One region of the Arthrobacter sp. 92 genome, then DNA from elsewhere that is predicted to be linked to it. Evidence: predicted binding sites of a transcription regulator. Region 1 holds the regulator's gene; each other region holds the start of a gene.

Region 1 (6,602 bases):
CGTGGAGCCGGGCTCGTCCATCAGTTCAATGTGCAGCTTTTCCATGGCAGGCTCGTCCACCAGAAGGATGGACAACTCGGCCTGCGGGTGGATGTAGAGCCGCTCGAAGATAAACCGGGACAGGGCCACGAGCTCCGCTTCGTCCACCAGGACACCGGATTCGTTGTTCACTTCGATGCTCATGCGTGTTCTCCCCGCTTGTCCCGGGGCACGGAATGCTTCACCCGGTTCCGCTGTATCTCGTCCCAGACCCCGTAGGCATGGACGATGTCGCCCACCAGCCGATGGCGGACAACGTCCGAAGCATCAAGCACCGTGAAATTGACATCTTCAATTCCCTGCAGGATTTCCTCGACGATCCGCAGCCCGGACCGGGTGCCGAACGGCAGGTCCACCTGTGTCACGTCGCCGGTGACCACCATCTTGGAGCCGAAACCCAAACGGGTCAGGAACATCTTCATCTGCTCGGGGGTGGTGTTCTGGGCCTCATCCAGAATGATGAAGGCGTCGTTGAGGGTGCGGCCGCGCATGTAGGCCAGGGGCGCCACCTCGATAGTGCCGGCCGCCATCAGCCGTGGAATCGACTCCGGATCCATCATGTCGTGAAGCGCGTCGTACAGCGGCCGCAGGTAGGGGTCGATCTTGTCGCTGAGGGTTCCGGGCAGGAAACCGAGCCGCTCTCCCGCTTCGACGGCGGGCCTGGTCAGGATGATGCGGCTGACCTCCTTCTGCTGAAGGGCCTGGACGGCCTTGGCCATGGCCAGGAACGTCTTTCCCGTGCCGGCGGGCCCAATGCCGAAAATCACCGTGTTCGCATCGATGGCGTCCACGTAGTTCTTCTGGTTCAGTGTCTTGGGCCGAATGGTCTTGCCGCGGCTGGAGAGGATGTTGTGCGTCAGCACCTCGACAGGATTCTGCAGGGACTGGCTGCGCAGGAGGGCGGCGAGCTGCTGCAGCACTGCCGGTGTGATGACTGTGCCGCGTTCGACCAGGCCGCGCACCTCGTGGATGAGCCGCATGATCCGCGGAACGTCCGCGGCGGGGCCGCTGATGGCCAGTTCGTTGCCACGGACATGGAAATCCACAGCGGGGAACTGCTCTTCGATAAAGCGCAGTGCTTCGTCATGGCTGCCCAGGGACTGCACCATCTGCTCGGAGTTGTCGAATATGACCACCTCCGTCCGGACACCGGGAAGACTATGGGGAAATTCACCTGTGGTGCGCTCTCCGGCGCTGAACCGGGGCTTTCCGTTTGTTGCTTCAGTCATGGTGCCGGCCTGCTGGCCTCTGGTCCCCTCCAGTTAGGAAATAGTTGCTCCGAATGATCCATTGACCCGCCGGCCTACCGGGCAGGTTCCGTGTTAAGCGGAGTCCTTCCATCTTACGCCAGCGACCCGACCGGCGGCCCCGGCCCGGCCACGCGATGCCCGTCCTGGAACGATTCCGTTGCGCGTTTCCGTCATTAGGTATCAACTTTGTATCGGCCTCATATCGTTCCTGTTGCAGTTCGGTTCACCGTGCCCAAAGGCCGCGGGCGGCCGGGGACCGTGTGTAATGCTGGGATTCAGCGGCCTTGCGCCGGCAGTCGAGGGTGCCAACGGGCCCTTCCCGGCGGTTTCTGCCGGACCTGCCACGCGCTCGTAAAGCAAGAGTCACACAGCGGGCCCCGCCGGGGCGCGCATCCGAAGGAACACACGAGGGCGGGGGAACACCGGAGCCGATGGGATTTAGCGGGATGGGGCACAGAAGGAGACCAGCGGGACAGCGTGTGCGTTCCGCCGTTCTGCTCTGGGTGCTGCCTGCCGCGATCCTGCTCTCCGGCTGCGTCGCCACTCCCCAGCCCCCGGAGGACTCGGCAGGCACACCGCAGATGCTGTCCGGTTCCGCCACTGCGGGGGTTCCCAGCACCAGCGCGCCGTTGGAAACCACCCAGGCCTCCAACAAAGCGCCGGTGTACTGGATTGGCCGCAGCAACGACAATGTGTTCCTGTACCGCGAGTTCCGCGACGTGCCTGAGCAGGATAATCCGGTGACGCGCGCACTGCGCGCCATGATGTCCCAGAAGCCCCTCGATCCTGACTTCTTCACCCCATGGCAGAACCCGAAGAAGCTGGCCACGTCCATCTCCGGCAAGAATGTCATCACGGTGGATGTCTCCGCCGACGCTTTCAACAGCAACGTTGACACTTCCATGGCCGAGCGCGCCATCCAGCAGTTGGTCTATACCGCGACCGCGGCGGGAGCCAGCTCCGGGCTGGTGGATGCCGGCCAACAGATCCAGGTGGTGATTCTCGTGGACGGGCATACAGACTATCTCGCCTTCAACCGCGTCCGGCTGGGGACACCGATGTCACGAAGCGCGGGCATGGTTGCCCCCGTGTGGATCATTGACCCGCAGGAGGGGACCCAGGTCGCCGATGGCAGCGTCAAAGTCAGCGGCCGGAGCATCGTCCCCGGCGGCAAGCTCCGCTGGAAGATCCTCCGGGTAGACGGCAGCGCGGACAAGTCACCGTACCTGAGCGGGGACATGACAGCCTCCTCCGATGCCTCACAGTCCGGACTGTTCTCGCTGACGGTGAACCTGGGCCCGGGAAACTACGAAGTCAGGGTATGGCAGATTGACCCCAGCCGAAATGACACGGAGCTGAACGTCGACAGCCGCGGCTTCTCGGTGAAGTAACAGATTCCCGAAGGAGTAGCAGGCGGGCTGCGCCGCTACCATCGGCCAAGCACGTCGCTGGCCAGGACCGTTGCCGCCGGGCCGGCCGTGGATGATCGAAGGACATGGTGGCCAAGCAGCGCGGTGACCGCCCCCGCGCCGCAGAGCCGGGTGACTTCCCTCGGACTGATCCCGCCCTCAGGCCCCACGATAAGCAGGATCTCCCGGGGCCCGGTTCCCGACGGCATCGAGTCCCGCCATGACTCCAGCACGCCGCGCAGCGGCCGCACGGCATCCTCGTGAAGAATGACCGCCAAGTCGGCGGCAGCCACCGCCGCCTGCAGCCCGGGGCCGTCGACGGCGGCACGGACCTCGGGAATCCACGCCCGGCGGGCCTGCTTTGCGGCCGCAGTCACCACGGACTGCCATTTTGCGTGCGCTTTGGCCGCGCGTTCGCCTTTCCACCGCACGATGGCACGTTCGGACTGCCAGGGGATGATGGCGTCGATGCCCAGTTCGGTGGCTGTCTCGGCCGCCAGCTCGTCCCGGTCGCCTTTGGCAAGCGCCTGGACCAGGACCAGGCGGACGTCCGGGCGGCTTTCGATTTCCAGCGCCGAACACTGCACCGTGAGCTGGCCAGGGCCAACGGCGGCCACCGTTCCGGTAAGGCGTTTTCCTGCTCCGTCGGCTATGTCCACAGACTCCCCCACGGCGAGCCGTTTCACCGTCACGGCATGCCGCGCCTCGGCGCCGTCGAGAACGAATTGCGAACCGGGGACCTGGTCATCCAAGGTTCCGGCGGCGGTGAAAAAGACCGGGTTGCTCACTGCTACAGGTTACCGAGCCGGTCCCGCAGCTTGGCGAAGACCCCGCCGCTGGCGGCAAGTTTCCCTTCGGTGTATTGCTCCCCGCGCAGCTTGGCGAGCTGCCGGAGCAGGTCCTCCTGGGCAGGGTCGAGCTTGCTGGGGGTCTCCACCTGCAGGTGGACCTTCAGGTCGCCACGGCCGTAACCGCGCAGGTGGGTGACGCCGAGGCCACGCAGGGTGATGATCTCGCCGGACTGGGTTCCCGCCTTGACGTCGATTTCCTGCGTGCCGTCGAAGGTCTCCAAGGTGACCTCAGTGCCGAGCGCCGCCGCGGTCATGGGAATGTTGAGCGTGGCGTGCAGGTCGTCGCCGTCGCGCAGGTAGGTGGGATCGTTGTTGACCCGGATCTCCACATAGAGGTCTCCGGAGGGTCCGCCGGCAGGTCCGGCTTCGCCCTGGCCGCCGAGCTGGATCCGGGTTCCGGTCGCCACACCGGCGGGAACCTTGACGGTCAGTGTTCGCCGGCTGCGGATGCGTCCCTGCCCGTTGCACTCGTTGCACGGGTCCTTGATGACGGTTCCGAAGCCTTCGCAGGAGCCGCACGGAGCGGCCGTCATAACCTGGCCCAGGATGGAGCGGACGGCCCGCTGGACCTGACCGCTGCCGCCGCAAATGTCGCAGCGCTCGGGGTGGGTCCCCGGCCTGCAGCAGGAGCCGTCACAGGTGGGGCACGTCACGGCCGTGTCCACTTCGAGCTTCTTATTGACGCCGAAGACAGCGTCCCGAAGGTCGATGCGGACGCTGATGAGGGCGTCCTGCCCGCGGCGGACGCGGGAAGCCGGACCGGAGGAGCCGCCGGCGCCGAAGAAGGTGTCGAAGATGTCCTGGAAGGCGAAGCCCTGGCCCGAGTAGCCGGCACCGCCGAAGCCATTGTCCGTGCCGTTCTCGTTGCCGGTTGCGTCGTAAATGCGGCGCTTCTGCGGGTCGGAGAGCACTTCATAGGCGTGCGTGACCGCCTTGAAGCGGTCCGAGGCGTCCTCACCGGGGTTAACGTCCGGGTGGAGGGTGCGCGCAAGCTTTCGGTAGGCCTTCTTGATCTCTTCGCCCGTCGCTTCGGGTGAGACTCCAAGAACGTCGTAGTGGCTGCTCAAAGTTCGTATCTCTTCCTGGTTGTACTGCCTGTGATGCTGCTGCCGTGTCCGGGAAACCGGGACACGGGAAGGCCTGGTTGGCTGGTGCCGGACCCGTCAGGGCCCGAGGATCCTGGAAAGGTAGCGTGCCACGGCCCGGACCGCGGCCATAGTGGTGGGATAGTCCATCCGGGTGGGGCCGAGCACCCCCACCTTGGCAGTGGAACCGGGACCGTATCCCGTGGCCACCACCGAGGCTTCCGCAAGACCGTCATAAGGGTTCTCGCGGCCAATGCTGACGGTCACGCCCCGGGGATCCTGAGCCATTTCGCTCAGCAGCCGGAGCATCACCACCTGCTCCTCGAGCGCTTCAAGGACCGGACCGATGCTCAGCGGAAAGTCAACATTGGACCGTGCCAGGTTGGCGGTCCCTGCCATCACCATCCGCTCCTCGCGGGTGCTGCTCGCCAGCGCGTCCAGTCCCCGTGCCAGAGCCTGCGCGGCATGGCGGCGTGAGGGTTCGCAGCCGGCGACGACGGCGGGCAGCGCCTGCGGGAGGAGGCTCAGCGGCGTGCCGGCCAGGCTCTTGAGGAAGCGCGTGCGAAGTGCCGCGACCGCATCGTCACTGAGTTCCTGGCCGGTGTCGATGACCCGCTGATCAACTTTTCCGGTATCGGCAATCAGCACCACAAGGACCTTGCGCGGCGCAAGCAGCACAAATTCGATGTGCCGCACCATGGCGCGGCTAAGGTGCGGGTACTGCACCACGGCCACCTGGTTGGTCAGCTGGGACAGCAGCCGCACCGTGCGCTCCAGGACATCGTCCAGGTCCTCTGAGCCTTCCAGCAACGTCTGGATGGCGCGCCGCTCGGCCTGCGAGAGTGGCTTGACGGCGGAAATCTGGTCGACGAACAGGCGGTAGCCCTTGTCCGTGGGAATGCGGCCGGCACTTGTGTGCGGCGCGGTGATGAGTCCCTCATCTTCCAGCGCCGCCATGTCGTTACGGATAGTGGCACTGGAAACACCCAGATGGTGCCGTTCCACCAGCGCCTTGGAGCCCACGGGTTCGCGGGAATGCACGTAGTCCTCCACGATGGCGCGCAATACTTCAAGCTTGCGTGGCTCGCTCATTCTCCACCTCCGATCGGCTTTTCCCGGGCGACGGGCTGGGACTGCACCCAGGCAACCGTTAGCACTCGTCATGTCTAAGTGCTAACCAGTCTAATATGAGTCGCCGCGTTGTTAGCATTGGTACCGCTCCGGGCGAAACTCCGGGCTGGGAATGGACGTGCACATTCGCGAAGCCACTGCCTCCCAATATTCAAACCTCCTAGAGCAAGGCAGTGTGTAACGGATGTCGTACCAGAACTGGGGCCCGCAGGACATCTCGGCTCCCCGGAAGTCCGAGCTTCCCGAAGTGCCGGTTGAACGCGGCATGGTGCTGGAAGAGGTGCAGTCCGGCTGGGTTGGCGCTGTGACAAGAGTGGAGAAATCCGGCGGCATGCATGTGGTGGCTCTCGAGGACCGGCGGGGCAAATCACGCAGTTTCCGCCTTGGCCATGGTTTCCTGCTGGAGGGACTGCCCATCCGGCTGATGCCTCCCGCACCCCGGGCGCAGGCAAGCGCGGCCGCCCCGGCCAGGACGGCGTCAGGATCCGTCCGGGTGGACGGGCAACGCGCCCAGGTGGCGAAAGCCAGCCGGATCTGGGTGGAAGGAAAGCACGACGCCGAACTGGTGGAAAAGGTCTGGGGCGACGACCTGCGGGCGGAGGGCATCGTCGTCGAGCCCCTGCACGGAATCGATGACCTTGCAGGTGCCGTAGCGGACTTTGGTCCCGGACCGGGGCGCCGGCTGGGAGTGCTGGTGGACCATTTGGTGCCCGATTCCAAGGAATCGAGGATCGCCGAAGGGGTCATGCGATCCTCCGGGGCGGCCGGAAACGTGCTGATTGTGGGCCATCCCTATGTGGACGTCTGGCAGGCGATCAGGCCAGCAGTCCTTGGCAT
Region 2 (6,602 bases), 1.4 Mb from region 1:
GTCCAAATTGCTCAGGGCGCTCTGTGCCTTGGTCAGCGGCTTGGCCAGTGGCGGAGCAGCGGGCGGAGCAGCAGCAGTGCCCTGCTTGAGCGACGGCTTGCCCACAGCCTTGGGCGCCTCGGGCAGGGCGAGTGGCTCGGGCGCGGCGCGCTCGGCCTTGGCGGCCTCGACGTAGGTCGGTTTCGGTACCTCCACCGGCTCCCAGCTGGCGTCCCCGTCGGCGGCGCCGCCCCAGGTTTCGGGCGCGCGGACACTGTTATCCCCGGACGCCGCGGCCTCCGCCAATGCTGCCTGGCGCAGTTCCAGCGCGGTTAGCGGCTTGATCCTGGGCCGATCGGCTTCGGCGTCGAACAAAGGCCTGTCCGGAACTTTCGGAGTGTCGTGGGCGGGGACCCGGTTGGGAAGCGGAGGAGCAACTGCGGGCCGAGTCGACGGTTCAGCCATGGCTGCCCGAAAGGCGGCGTTCACTTTGGCGCGGCGGTCGCGCACAGCGAGCCGCCGGAGGAGGAAGACCGCCATAAAACCTGTCAGGAGTGCCCCCACGGGCACCCACGACGAGCCGACACCGAAGACGCGCAGGGCACCGGCCACGATCCCGGTGAGAAGGCACATCAATCCCACAAACGCGATCGCGCAGCGTCCGTAACGGACCCTGAAGGCGCCGGGACGCGCCGCAACCGGACGCCGTTCGGCCTCGGAGGTCGAGGGACCTTGTGCTGATCGCGGGCTGTTCGTGGTTTCCATTGGCTTCTCCTGCTGGGGAGTCATGTGTAAGACTTTCCCGGCTTGCGGTTGTGCTGGTTCGGCGTCTGTGACATCTAGCATCAGCTCGACGGCGGGCTGGAACTGAAGCCGTCGATTCCGGAGTACGTACGGGGCCACCCACACAATCCACAGCGCAACAGCGACAACAAGGATCACTGAGCTGCTAAGGGGGAAGTCCACATTCAAAACCGTATGAGCAATTTGCTGAGTGCACTCGCATTCGCTCCGGTGTGTCGCCGCCCGGCTCGAAAATCAGTGGAGATCTGACGAAAGGGGCCGCTCAGGGGGCGGTGTTCAGGAGGGGCGTGTTTTCAACCAGCGGGCGAGAAGTCCTTCCGGAACTTCCTCGGAGGTCAAGGCAAAAGTGCGGTGATCTGCCCATTCGCCATTGATATGCAGAAACCGGGGCCGGTAGCCCTCGTCCCGGAAGCCCAGCTTCTCCACCACCCGCAGGCTTGGCCCATTCTCAGGCCGGATATTGATTTCCATCCGGTGCAGGCCCAGGACCTGGAAGCAGTGGTCGGTAGCCATGGCGACCGCTGTGGGGGCGATTCCGTGCCCAGCGCGTGCCTTGTCAACCCAGTAGCCAAGCGTGGCCATCATTGCCGACCCCCAGACAATGGATGACACCGTCAACTGGCCCACGATCAGGGGCTGGCGAAAGCCCGGCGTCCACTCCGTGATCACGAACGGCAACGCGGTGCCTTGGGCGGCCTGCGCATTGAGGGATCTGACCATTTGGCGGTAGTCCGGCAGAGCGCCTCCGGGCGCCGGATTGGTGGCTTCCCAAGGGGCGAGCCATTCGCTGTTCCGCGACCGCACAGCGGTCCATTCCTTCCGGTCCCGGTACCGGATGGGGCGAAGCACAATGTCTCCGCACTCCAACGTCACCGGCCAGATGGCGCCCCTCATTGGGGGTTACTTGGACACGTTGGACAGGCTGGCTGTGAACTCCGGCAGCCATTCGCGGAGTCCGGGACCAAGGTCGTCACTGTCGCAGGCCAACTGGACGCAGGCCTTCAGGTAGCTGAGCTTGTCCCCGGTGTCATAGCGGCGTCCGCGGAACACAACGCCGTAAACGCCGTAGCCTTCGCCGGTGCCGGCAGCGAGCTCCTGAAGGGCGTCCGTGAGCTGGATTTCCCCGCCGCGGCCAGGTTCGGTGCGCTCAAGCACATCAAACACTGCCGGGTGGAGCACGTAGCGGCCGATCACGGCGAGGTTGGAAGGAGCCTCGTCGACGTCGGGCTTCTCGACCAGCTTCCTGATCCGGTAGTAGCCGTCGCTGTCTGTCTCTTCGATGTCCGCGCAACCGTACGAGCTGATCTGCGATGGTTCAACCTCAATGAGGGCCACCACCGACCCGCCAGTCTTAGCCTGGACCGCGATCATGGTGCTGAGGAGTTCGTCCCGGGCATCGATGAGGTCGTCACCAAGAAGAACGGCGAACGGCTCATAGCCCACGTGCTGCTTGGCACGCAGCACCGCATGGCCAAGGCCCATGGGGTCGCCCTGGCGCACGTAGTGGATGTCACCGAGGTTGCTGGCCGCCTGGATGGACTCGAGCTTGGCCGTGTCCCCCTTGGCTTCAAGCGCTGCCTCGAGCGACGGCACCCGGTCGAAATGGTCCTCAAGGGCGCGCTTGTTCCGGCCGGTGATCATCAGGATGTCGTTCAGGCCCACGTTGACGGCCTCTTCCACGACGTACTGGATCGCGGGCTTGTCAACGACGGGCAGCATTTCCTTGGGCATGGCCTTGGTGGCCGGCAGGAACCTGGTACCGAGACCCGCAGCGGGAATGACAGCCTTGCGGACGGAAGTATTGGTGGTAGTCACTGGACTAATCTAACGGAGGGACCAAACATTCGGTAATTGCTCAAGGAGCCCCTGACCCCTTTGGGCAGCCCAGTTGCGGAAGGATCTACGCATTGTCATCGAAGGACGAAATACGCGCACGCCACCGGATCCGCCGGGCGGCGCTCCTGCCTGCCGCGCTCGAAGAAGCGGGCGCCGGCATCGCCCGCAACGGGCTCGAATGGGCCCGCCGGATCTCCTCAGGACAGCCCCGGACTTTCGCCGCCTACCTGGGAGTCGGCGCCGAGCCTCCCACCCTTCCCCTTCTAAGAGCGCTGGAGAATGCGGGGCACAAAGTCCTCCTGCCTGTCTGCGGGCCGTCCATCACATTAAGCTGGGTCTACTGGACGCCGGCCACGGAATTCGTGCGCAGCGCTTATGCCCCCATCCAGGAACCCCTGGGGGACCGGCACGGCGCGGAGGTGTTCGGGGACGTGGCCGGAATTTTTATTCCCGCCACGGCCCTGGATGGCTCGGGAAACAGGATCGGCCAGGGCGGCGGTTACTACGACAAGTTCCTCGCGAACCTGGCGGCCCGTGGTCTGCGGCTGCCGGTTGCCGCCGTCGTCTACCAGAGCGAAATCCTCCCCCCGGGACAGATTCCTGCCGAGTCCTTTGACCAGCGAGTTCCGGCGGCCCTCACTCCCGAAGGCCTCGCCACGCTGATGTAGAACGGGCCGGCCGGGGTGATAGAATTGGCACTCAGGCCCTGCGACTGCTAAGGGCGGGACGTCCGGCAACGGAATTCCGCACCAGGCAGCACGGGACCTGGTCGTTTGTCCCAGAGGAGGATTTTCAGTGCCCACGTATGCATACGCCTGCAAGGACTGCAGCCACGCCTTCGAGATTGTGCAGTCCTTCACCGACAGCAGCCTGACGTCCTGCCCCGAGTGCGAGGGAACGCTTCGCAAGAAGTTCAACAGCGTTGGGGTGGTCTTCAAGGGTTCGGGCTTTTACCGCACCGATTCCCGCGATACAAAGGGAAGCAGCGTCTCGCCGGCCCCGGCCGCGCCCGCTCCGACTCCCGCCCCAGCCGCCGCAGCAAGCTGATCCGCCCCTCCCCCGCGCCACGTCGCGCGAGCCCGTAAATGCGGGTCGTTTATCCACATAGCGCGCTTAGGGGCATGCCACGGCTTGGCTGACTCCGTAGCGTGACGGTATGGCCATTACCCTCCGCAAGCGGCTGCCGGATGACCGCCGCACCACCAGACCGCTGGGACGTCCCAGGGCCCTGAGGTCGACCCGTTCCGCGCGAGGCGCTCTTCCGCGGAGACGTCGGTTTGCCAACTGGATCAACCGCCACCGCAGGCTCGCCGTCGCACTCCTGATGTGCGCCGCCGCGGGCATGGCTGTGCAACAGCTCACCCCCGCTCCCGCCTCCATGGTGCTGGCTGTAGCCTCAGCCCATGACTTGGCGGCCGGCAGCACCTTGGGGACCGCCGACCTTGCCGCAGTCAGGGTGCCGCCCGGGATGCTGCCGGAGGGTTCCTTCACCGACGGCTCCGCTCTTGAAGGGAAGCAGCTGGCAGCACCCCTGAGGAAAGGGCAGTTACTCTCGGATGCCCAGTTGCTTGGTCCCGGGCTGCTGACCGGCACAGTGCCTGGCTCGGCGGCCGTGCCGCTGAGAATGGCCGACCCCTCGTCCATCCAGCTGCTGGCGCCCGGGCAGCTGGTCAACGTTGTGATGACCACGGGAAATGACTACGAACGCCCCGGCGCCTCAGAGGTCTTGGCTGCCGCCGTACCGGTGCTGTGGACATCCGGTCAGGGGGGTAAAACCGGCCAATGGCTGGGAACCGGGGAAACCGACGGTCTGATGGTTGTGGCCGCGAACCCCGAGCAGGCACGCAGGCTCGCCGGGGCCTCAACCCAAGGGAAGCTGTTCTTCGTGCTGGTCGCATCCCCCGGTTAGGCTTGTGGCCCAGGCCCCTGGTTAGAGGGGCGGCGATACGGTGTTCCCAGGCCGAGTTGGTTGTTGGCCGCGCCGACTAGCCCCAATGCGGGGGCTTCTGCTCCTGGAGCCATGCGTCGTGATCGTATTCCGAGGCGTGGTCTCCCCAGCGTTTCGGATCGTCCTCGGAGGCCTTGTTAGGCAACACACCCGTGGGCACCGTGGCGGAAGCACGGGAACGCCCGTTCTCCTGGCTCTCATCCCCCATGAACTCGTCCGAAGCGCCCCGCCGGCTAAGGCGGGACTCGACGGCGCCAGGCTCGCCGAGGCCGTGTTCACCAGTGCCGTGTTCGCCGGTGCCGTGTTCGCCGGTCCCGTTTTCACCAGTCCCGGGCGTTCCGTTGCGTGAGCCGCCAGATTCCTTGCCGTTCATTTCCTTGCTGTCTCCCAAAGCGCTATGCACGTTATTCGGTTCCGCGCCGGCGCGTCCGGCGTTGCGGACACCATCCATCGTCAAGCGTACCGAGTCGGCGCCCGCGGGTTCCATGCCCACGGGAACATCTCCGCCGGAGTCCGCACTGGAGACGTCATGCTGGCCGGACTCATCCCGGCTGAGCGTGAGGCTTTCCACGTCGTCCTCGAAAAAGCCGACCGACTTCGGCGCAAGTCCGGACACTGTGGGCTTCTCGAGGCCCAGATAGCCGCCAATCCGGTCCGCGCACGCCGACGGGTCGGTGAACACCTCAATGGTCCACAGCGGCATGTACCGCCACCCCAGGCGTTCCAGCAGTTGCGGACGAAGCCGGCTGCGCTCACGGACACTCATCCGCCTGTACTGCTCGGTGCCGTCGGACTCAATGGCAACTGGCCGCGGCAACTCGCCCTCGTCGTGGCCGATTGAATTCACCGGGTCCGCCGCGGCGGCGACGTCCAGTACACCGTCGTATTGGTGCCAGACTCTGGCGCCGCGGGCGCGGAGCCTATCGCCAAGATCGGCTACAAGGGGATCCGCCCCCAGGGCCTGCTCACTGGCCGCGGCCCGGGAAGCCGGGGTGCCCAGATCAGTGTTCCCGGCAATCTCGCGGTCCAGTAACTCATAGAAGTCCAGGGCGCCATGGCTCAGCCTGGTGACATCCAGGTCTTCGGGCCTGAAGCAGCTGAGGACATGCATGGAGCGCCGTGCGCGCGACATGGCCAGGGCGAATTTCGCGCGGCCTCCCTCTGCGGACAGCGGCCCGAAGTTGTGCAGGGCGCGGCCGTGCGGGGTCCTGCCGTATCCCGGCGAAAAAATCACGTGGTCGCGGACCAGGCCCTGGGCGCGCTCCAGATCCACCACGCGGAAGGACTCAGGCCCTGCGGTGAAGAAGCTTGCCAGCAACGGATAGTTCGGCAGCTGCAACCGGATGGCCTCGCCGATCCTGGCCGCATGCCGAAGGCTGGCCGTCACCACGGCAAGGGATGTCCGGGGCCGGAGCCGCGCATGCTCGAACACGAGCCCCACAACCCTGTTCACCTCGGCAACCACAGACTCCACGCCCTCCTTGTCCGCGCTCGGAAGCCCCGTCCCGTCAGGCAGGTATTCCAGATGCAGGGCCCGGTCAAGCCCCGTGGCCGTCTGGCCTTCGGGGAGCCGCCGGAGGGCGCCGTCGTAAAAGCTCTTGCTCAGCTGCAACACCAGGTCTTCGTCCACCGCGCGGTACACCGACCTCAGCCGCCACGTGGGAAGCACCGCGGATAACGCCGAGTAGGCACTTTCGACGTTGAGATGGGCGGTCTCGCCGGCCGCCAGTCGCTCAACTCCAACCGTGAAGCTCCGGGGGCTGGCGATCTTGTCGTCGCCGAAGGCAATGACCTGTTTTGCACGGGCGATGGCCGGAAGCACGGCCTGCAGGGACGTCGCCTCGGCATCCAGGATGATGACAGCGTCGAATCGTTGCTCGGCCGGCAGCAGGCCGGTCATCAGATAAGGGCTGACGGACCACACCGGCACCAGCATCGGCACCAGCGCCGGCGCCTGGGCCGTCAGAGCTGCGAGGCTGACCCGGCCGTCCTTGAGCAGGCTCCGCAACAGATCCGCTTGACGCGGATGTTCCGA
Region 3 (6,602 bases), 1.5 Mb from region 1:
ACATAGCCATTGTTTATGTAGCCGGAAAAGCCGTCGCCGCCCGCCACGATGCGGACCATGTGGGGCGAGAGTTCCTCGCGCCGGAGTACCGTGAGGTTCGTCTGCGGACGCGATTTGCGGGTGGCTGATGTGGCTGCGGGCACGGAAGTCATAAGAGCAAGCCTAGGCCACCGGGACCGGACAGGGCCGGCCCTGGCAGCCCGGGCGGCCGCATTACACCCGCGTCCGCAGGCGGCCCTCGCTCGGGTCGGGAGCGGCGCCCGCGTCACTCCTCAGAGAACGGGCAGCGTCCAGTCCACTGCATCGGCGCCCTGTTCCTTCAGAAGGGCGTTGGCATGGCTGAAAGGCCGCGAGCCGAAGAAGCCGCGTGCAGCGGACAACGGACTGGGATGCGCGCTGGCCAGAACAGGGGTCTCGCCCAGCAGGGGGCGGACGCTCTCGGCATCCTTGCCCCACAACAAGGCCACCAAGGGCGCCGGGCGGCCATCCGGGGCATGACGGGAGGCGACGGCGGTGATCGCCGCCGTCGTAACCTCTTCCCAGCCTTTTGACCGGTGCGAACCGGCTAAACCCGCCCGCACGCTGAGAACGCGGTTGAGCAGCAGCACTCCCTGCTCCGTCCAGGCGCCGAGATCGCCGTGGACCCGGGCCGGGATGCCCAGATCCGCTTCGAGTTCCTTATAGATGTTTGCCAGGCTGCGCGGAATGGGCCTGGTGCGGCCGTCCACCGCAAAGGCCAGCCCCACGGCGTGGCCTGGAGTGGGGTACGGGTCCTGCCCCACAATAAGGACCTTGACGGCAGCGAACGGCTGGCGGAAGGCACGCAGGACGTTGGACGGGGATGGCAGCACCTGATGCCCGGCGGCGACTTCGGCCGCAAGAAAGGCCAGGACCCTGCGCAGGGCGCCCTCGACTGGGGCCAGGGCTTGCGCCCAGTCCGCTGTCACCAGCGTGTCCAGAGGCAGGTTCACCATCTCGGCGAATCCCGTGGTGTCCCCGGCAATCGGCTCCAGCTCGAACAACGGTTCGGAATCAAACACGCGTCCATTCTTGCAGGCGGCATGGGAGGAAGACGACCGCCTAAATGACAGCCTTGTTGTTCGCCCGTACCATTGGATGAGACTTTAGACCCGAACTCAGCGAAGGAGTGCGCCGTGGCAGAACCAATACAGGACCAACGGCCCCTGGCTGACTCCGGCAGCGGGACCGCCAGCCGCGCCCGCCCCGTCGAACAGGCTCCGGCCGGCCGGGCTTTGAGCGGGCGGGACCAGCAGATGCTCGCCTTGGAACGGCAGTGGTGGAAGTACGCCGGCGCCAAGGAGCAGGCCATCCGCGAACTCTTCGACCTTTCGGCCACGCACTACTACCAGATCCTCAACACATTGATTGACACTGAGGATGCTTTGGCTCATGACCCCATGCTGGTCAAGAGATTGCGTAGACTACGTACGTCACGCCAACGGGCGCGCACCGCGCGTCGTTTGGGCTCTGACGCTTAGAAGTCAGGGCTGGGCCATCAGCAAAATCAGCGAGGACACCGTTTTACCATGACCAAATTCGCTCGGGATGAATTCGACAGGGTCCCGGAGACCTCTTCACGCCAAGGTGTCCACCGGGCCGCAGCAGATGCTCCCCGCCACCGGCTGGTGCCCGTGTTGGCGGTAGGCGTTGCGGCATTGGTGATCGGCCTGATTGCCTTCCTCTTCCTGCCCCAGCTGGGCTTCTCCAAAGGCAGCACCCCGTTGATGGCAGCCGGGTCATCGGTAAGCGGCGCGTCCGCCTCGCCCACCGCGCCCCAAGGCACAGCGGCGTCGGCTCCGGCATCGTCCAGTCCCGCACCCTCGGCGTCGGACGCACCCGGCCCCACGTCCTCGGCCGGCGACGGCCCGTCCATCGCGCCGGAAGCGGCAGGTCAGGCCGTTGACAAGACACAGCCGGTAGCCGTTTACAACGGAACCACCACATCCGGCCTTGCGAGCCGGGTGAGCGGGAGCGTTTCCGCGGCTGGCTGGGCACTGGGGCCGGTGGGGAACTGGGGCGGCTTGCCGCAAAGCACGTCCGTCATCTATTACAGCGGAGCAGCGCAGAAAGCCAACGCCGAGGCCTTGGGGTCGCTGCTCAAGATCACCAAACTGGTGGACTCGGCCCAGTTCCAGATGCCGGTTGTGGTGGTCCTCGGGCCCGGGTTCCAGTAACTCCGAACCCGGACTGGCCTGCTGCGGCAACGGAATCCGGTTACGCCTGAATAACTATTCCGTGCCACGCAAACCCGGGCCTGCCCATCGGAATGTCTGGTGGATACAGTGATTGCTGACCTCCAATTGAACCAACTGTTTAACCTGTATTCACGGCGCACATGGACGTGGGCCGTACGGAAGCTAGCTGAGAGTGTGGACACTATGGCATTGGGAACCGTGAAGTGGTTCAACGCCGAAAAGGGCTACGGCTTCATCACCGTTGACGGCTCCGGGGACGACGTCTTCGTTCACTGGTCCGCGATTGAGGGCGAGGGCTACCGGGCGCTGGACGAAGGCCAGCGCGTGGAGCTTGAGGTGGGCGAGGGTGAAAAGGGTCCCCAGGCAGAAAACGTCCGGCCCGCCTGATGCTTGAACCCACGGCGCCAGGCGCTGAGAGCCGCGCCATGCACCGTCGGGGACGCCTGCGGGGCGCTCGTGCGGTGGCACTGGCCGCGGGAGCTGCCATCATCCTCGGCGGCTGCGGGGGCTCGGCCGGGAATGCCCGCCTGGACTCCGCGGACGCCAGCGGCGACGGCACCCTGCGGATCGGCCTGATCCTGGACAACACGGGGAAACAGGGCTTCCTCAACGCCTCGGAGCTGGCCGCTGCCAAACTGGCAGTTCAGGAGATCAATTCGGCCGGCGGCCACAAGGGCAAACCCGTGGAGCTGCTGCCGGAGAAGACCGGTGAGGATACGGCTGCCCAAGCCAAGGCGCTGGTGGATGCCAAGGCGGACGTGGTGGTCGGCCCCACTGATTCGAGCCGGGCCGCGGCTGCTATCGACGTACTCGCCAGGGCCAAGGTGGCCGTGATTTCGCCCGCCAATTCCGCGCTTGGCCTGAGCAAGTACAAGAGCGGCGGATACTACTTCCGTACCGCCTCGGCCGACGTCGCCCAGGCAGCGGTCCTGGTCAAGTTGGCCAAGGACGCGGGCGCCAAGAACCTGGCCATCGTCCATGAAGCAGGAAGCTACGGCACGGACGTTTCCGCAGCGGTGAAGACCGCCGCCCAGCAGTCCGGCCTGGCGCCGGTGACGGACGCCGAGTTCCCGGCCGGTGATGCGCGGCAGGCGGCGGGGACCGCAAAGGCGTCGGCTCCCGACGCCGTCGTTCTGGTGGCGCGGGAGGGTGCTCAAGGCGCCATTGCCGAGCTCAATAACGCCGGCCTGGCAGGGAAGAAGCTGATCCTCAGCGACGGCGCCATGAGCCAGTACGGCTCGGCACTGGGTTCCAAGGCGCTTGACGGCGCACGGGGGATCCTGCCCGGCATCTTCCCCTCCGCGGAATTCCAGGCCGGGCTCGTGTCGGTCGATCCGGGCCTCAAGGATATGACCTTCGCCGCTGAGACATATGACGCCGTGAACCTCGCCGCCCTCGCTGCGGCTGTGGCGGAGGACGACGCCGGAACCTCCATCGCGTCGAAGCTGGTTGCCGTCTCCGGGGGATCGCCGCCATCCGCCGCCGGCCACCAGCCAGCCGAAGCGGCTGTGCCGTGCAAAAGCTACAAGGAGTGCGTGGACGTCGCCAAGTCCGGCAAGGCGCCCGACTACGACGGCCAGTCCGGGCGCATCGGCTTCGATGCGAACGGCGATGTTACCGCCGCAAACTATATGGTTTACCTCTACGGAGCGGACAACACGGCCAAGATGGCCGGCACCGAAACCGCAGCCCGCTCGGGCAGCTGATCGCTCGTAGCGTATTGGACGCGCGGGGAGGCCCTTTCGTGCGGTCACTGCTTGCACTCTCCCCGGGGGAGTGCTAATTATTGACTTAGCACTCCCACGGACTGACTGCTAATGCACCGGCCGGTTCGGCCGGTTCCGCACCAAGCAAACAGGACAGGGAGCGAAAGAAATACCTGGCTGGGGTGAGATCCCATCCGGCGGCATACAGAGGCCACCGGTGAAGGATCGTCCGTCGCGGGCACCGCAGCGAAGGTTCATTCTTAACGACTGTCCCGAAAGGACTACTGCCGTTATGGCCAAGATCATTGCATTTGATGAAGAGGCACGCCGCGGTCTCGAGCGGGGCCTGAACATCCTCGCCGACGCCGTCAAGGTCACCCTCGGCCCGCGTGGACGCAACGTCGTCCTCGAAAAGAAGTGGGGCGCCCCCACGATCACCAACGATGGTGTTTCCATCGCCAAGGAGATCGAGCTGGACGATCCTTACGAAAAGATCGGCGCCGAGCTGGTCAAGGAAGTTGCCAAGAAGACGGACGACGTCGCCGGCGACGGGACCACCACGGCAACCGTGCTGGCACAGGCCCTGGTCAAGGAAGGCCTGCGCAACGTCGCGGCCGGCGCTGACCCGCTGTCCCTCAAGCGCGGCATCGAGAAGGCCGTGGAAGCCGTCACGCGCGAGCTCCTCGCCTCCGCCAAGGAAATCGAAACCAAGGAAGAGATCGCCGCAACCGCTTCGATCTCCGCCGGTGACGACGAAATCGGTGCACTGATTGCAGAAGCGCTGGACAAGGTGGGCAAGGAAGGTGTTATCACCGTCGAGGAGTCCAACACCTTTGGCCTCGAGCTTGAACTCACCGAAGGCATGCGCTTCGACAAGGGTTACATCTCCGCTTACTTCGTCACCGACGCCGAGCGCCAGGAGACGGTCCTTGAGGACCCGTACATCCTGATCGTCAACTCCAAGATCTCCAACGTCAAGGAACTGGTTGCTGTCCTGGAAAAGGTCATGCAGTCCAACAAGCCGCTGCTGATCATTGCCGAAGACATCGAGGGCGAGGCCCTGGCCACCCTGATCGTCAACAAGATCCGCGGCACTTTCAAGTCCGTTGCCGTCAAGGCTCCGGGCTTCGGGGACCGCCGCAAGGCGCAGCTGGCCGACATTGCCATCCTTACCGGTGGCCAGGTCATCTCCGAGGAAGTCGGACTCAAGCTCGAGAACGCCGGACTCGAACTCCTCGGCCACGCCCGCAAGGTTGTTGTGACCAAGGACGAGACCACCATCGTCGAGGGTGCAGGCGACGCTGACCAGATCGCCGGCCGCGTTTCCCAGATCCGCGCCGAGATCGAAAACTCCGACTCCGACTACGACCGCGAGAAGCTGCAGGAGCGCCTGGCCAAGCTGGCCGGCGGCGTTGCAGTCATCAAGGCCGGTGCCGCGACCGAAGTTGAGCTCAAGGAACGCAAGCACCGCATTGAGGACGCAGTCCGCAACGCCAAGGCTGCTGTTGAAGAGGGCATCGTCGCCGGCGGTGGCGTTGCCCTGATTCAGGCAGGTGCCAAGGCGTTCGCCAACCTGCAGCTCTCCGGCGACGAAGCAACGGGCGCGAACATTGTCCGCGTTGCCATCGATGCCCCGCTGAAGCAGATTGCTTTCAACGCCGGCATGGAGCCTGGTGTTGTTGTGGACAAGGTTCGCGGCCTGCCCGCAGGCCACGGCCTCAATGCAGCAACCGGCGAGTACGTCGACCTGCTTGCAGCCGGCATCAACGACCCCGTAAAGGTGACCCGCTCTGCCCTGCAGAACGCGGCTTCCATCGCGGGCCTCTTCCTGACCACCGAGGCCGTTGTGGCCGACAAGCCGGAGAAGAACGCTCCGGCCATGGGTGGCGGCGAAGACATGGGCGGCATGGGCGGTTTCTAACCTCCCGGCCCCCGAGCCACTGTACGACGGCGGTTCCACTTTCGGGTGGGGCCGCCGTCGTCTTTAACGATGCTGCTGCTATCGCTAATGGTTTCCGGTGGGCATCCCTTCTCCGTTGGGCGCCGGGTGACTTCCCGGTCTGGCAGGATAGTGAAGTGACGATTACTGCAGCAGCCGACGGTTCGGCTTTAGGAAATCCCGGCCCTGCCGGGTGGGCCTGGTATGTGAACGATGACTGCTGGCGGGCCGGGGGCTGGCCGCACGGGACCAACAACCAGGGCGAATTGATGGCCGTGCTGGACCTGTTCCGAGCCACCTCACATCTCCCGGACGAGGACCTCCACATCCTGTGCGACAGCCAATACGTCATCAACTCCGTCACCAAATGGATGCCGGGCTGGAAACGTAAGGGATGGCGCAAGTCCGATGGCAAGCCGGTCCTGAACGTGGACATTCTGAAGGACATCGATAAGGAACTCAAAGGCCGCAAGTACACCTTTGAATGGGTGCGCGGCCACGCCGGGCATGACCTCAACGAAGCAGCGGACGACCGGGCCCGGGCGGCCGCAACGGCGTACCAGCAGGGCGTGGCCGTGAGGTCGGGCCCTGGATTCACGGCAGGCGCCGTTGCCGCGACAGCATCGGCCCCCGCGGCCTCTGTAGCCCCGGCTGGTGCCCGCCGCCCCGCCGAGGAAGCGGCTGGCCATGGCGTGCAGCAGAGGAGCGGTCAGCAGGAGCTTTTTGCTGACGGCCGCTATA

The links. Region 1 encodes HrcA, which represses chaperone genes, less so after heat shock. Its sites were predicted from a motif close to TTNGCACTCGNNNNNNNCGAGTGCNAA; they were not measured.
Region 2: a site for HrcA is predicted at 3,312-3,338, ahead of ACP4XC_RS17650 (FmdB family zinc ribbon protein). Genes of this name have one in related genera too.
Region 3: a site for HrcA is predicted at 4,008-4,034, ahead of groL (chaperonin GroEL). Genes of this name have one in related genera too.

The regions. Positions count from the first base shown of each region.
Region 1 is NZ_CP189863.1:2,380,979-2,387,580, reverse strand. Features, by position in the region: gene ybeY (rRNA maturation RNase YbeY) at 1-183, opposite strand, end outside; gene ACP4XC_RS10965 (PhoH family protein) at 180-1,268, opposite strand; gene ACP4XC_RS10960 (GerMN domain-containing protein) at 1,721-2,680, shown strand; gene ACP4XC_RS10955 (16S rRNA (uracil(1498)-N(3))-methyltransferase) at 2,716-3,486, opposite strand; gene dnaJ (molecular chaperone DnaJ) at 3,489-4,616, opposite strand; gene hrcA (heat-inducible transcriptional repressor HrcA) at 4,713-5,726, opposite strand; gene ACP4XC_RS10940 (DUF3097 domain-containing protein) at 5,950-6,602, shown strand, end outside.
Region 2 is NZ_CP189863.1:3,805,081-3,811,682, forward strand. Features, by position in the region: gene ACP4XC_RS17630 (hypothetical protein) at 1-921, opposite strand, end outside; gene ACP4XC_RS17635 (GNAT family N-acetyltransferase) at 1,060-1,677, opposite strand; gene galU (UTP--glucose-1-phosphate uridylyltransferase GalU) at 1,684-2,598, opposite strand; gene ACP4XC_RS17645 (5-formyltetrahydrofolate cyclo-ligase) at 2,691-3,287, shown strand; gene ACP4XC_RS17650 (FmdB family zinc ribbon protein) at 3,415-3,666, shown strand; gene cpaB (Flp pilus assembly protein CpaB) at 3,776-4,528, shown strand; gene ACP4XC_RS17660 (AAA family ATPase) at 4,605-6,602, opposite strand, start outside.
Region 3 is NZ_CP189863.1:928,669-935,270, forward strand. Features, by position in the region: gene ACP4XC_RS04315 (siderophore-interacting protein) at 1-152, opposite strand, end outside; gene ACP4XC_RS04320 (uracil-DNA glycosylase) at 273-1,040, opposite strand; gene ACP4XC_RS04325 (DUF3263 domain-containing protein) at 1,185-1,499, shown strand; gene ACP4XC_RS04330 (LytR C-terminal domain-containing protein) at 1,548-2,195, shown strand; gene ACP4XC_RS04335 (cold-shock protein) at 2,400-2,603, shown strand; gene ACP4XC_RS04340 (ABC transporter substrate-binding protein) at 2,603-3,922, shown strand; gene groL (chaperonin GroEL) at 4,215-5,843, shown strand; gene ACP4XC_RS04350 (RNase H family protein) at 5,999-6,602, shown strand, end outside.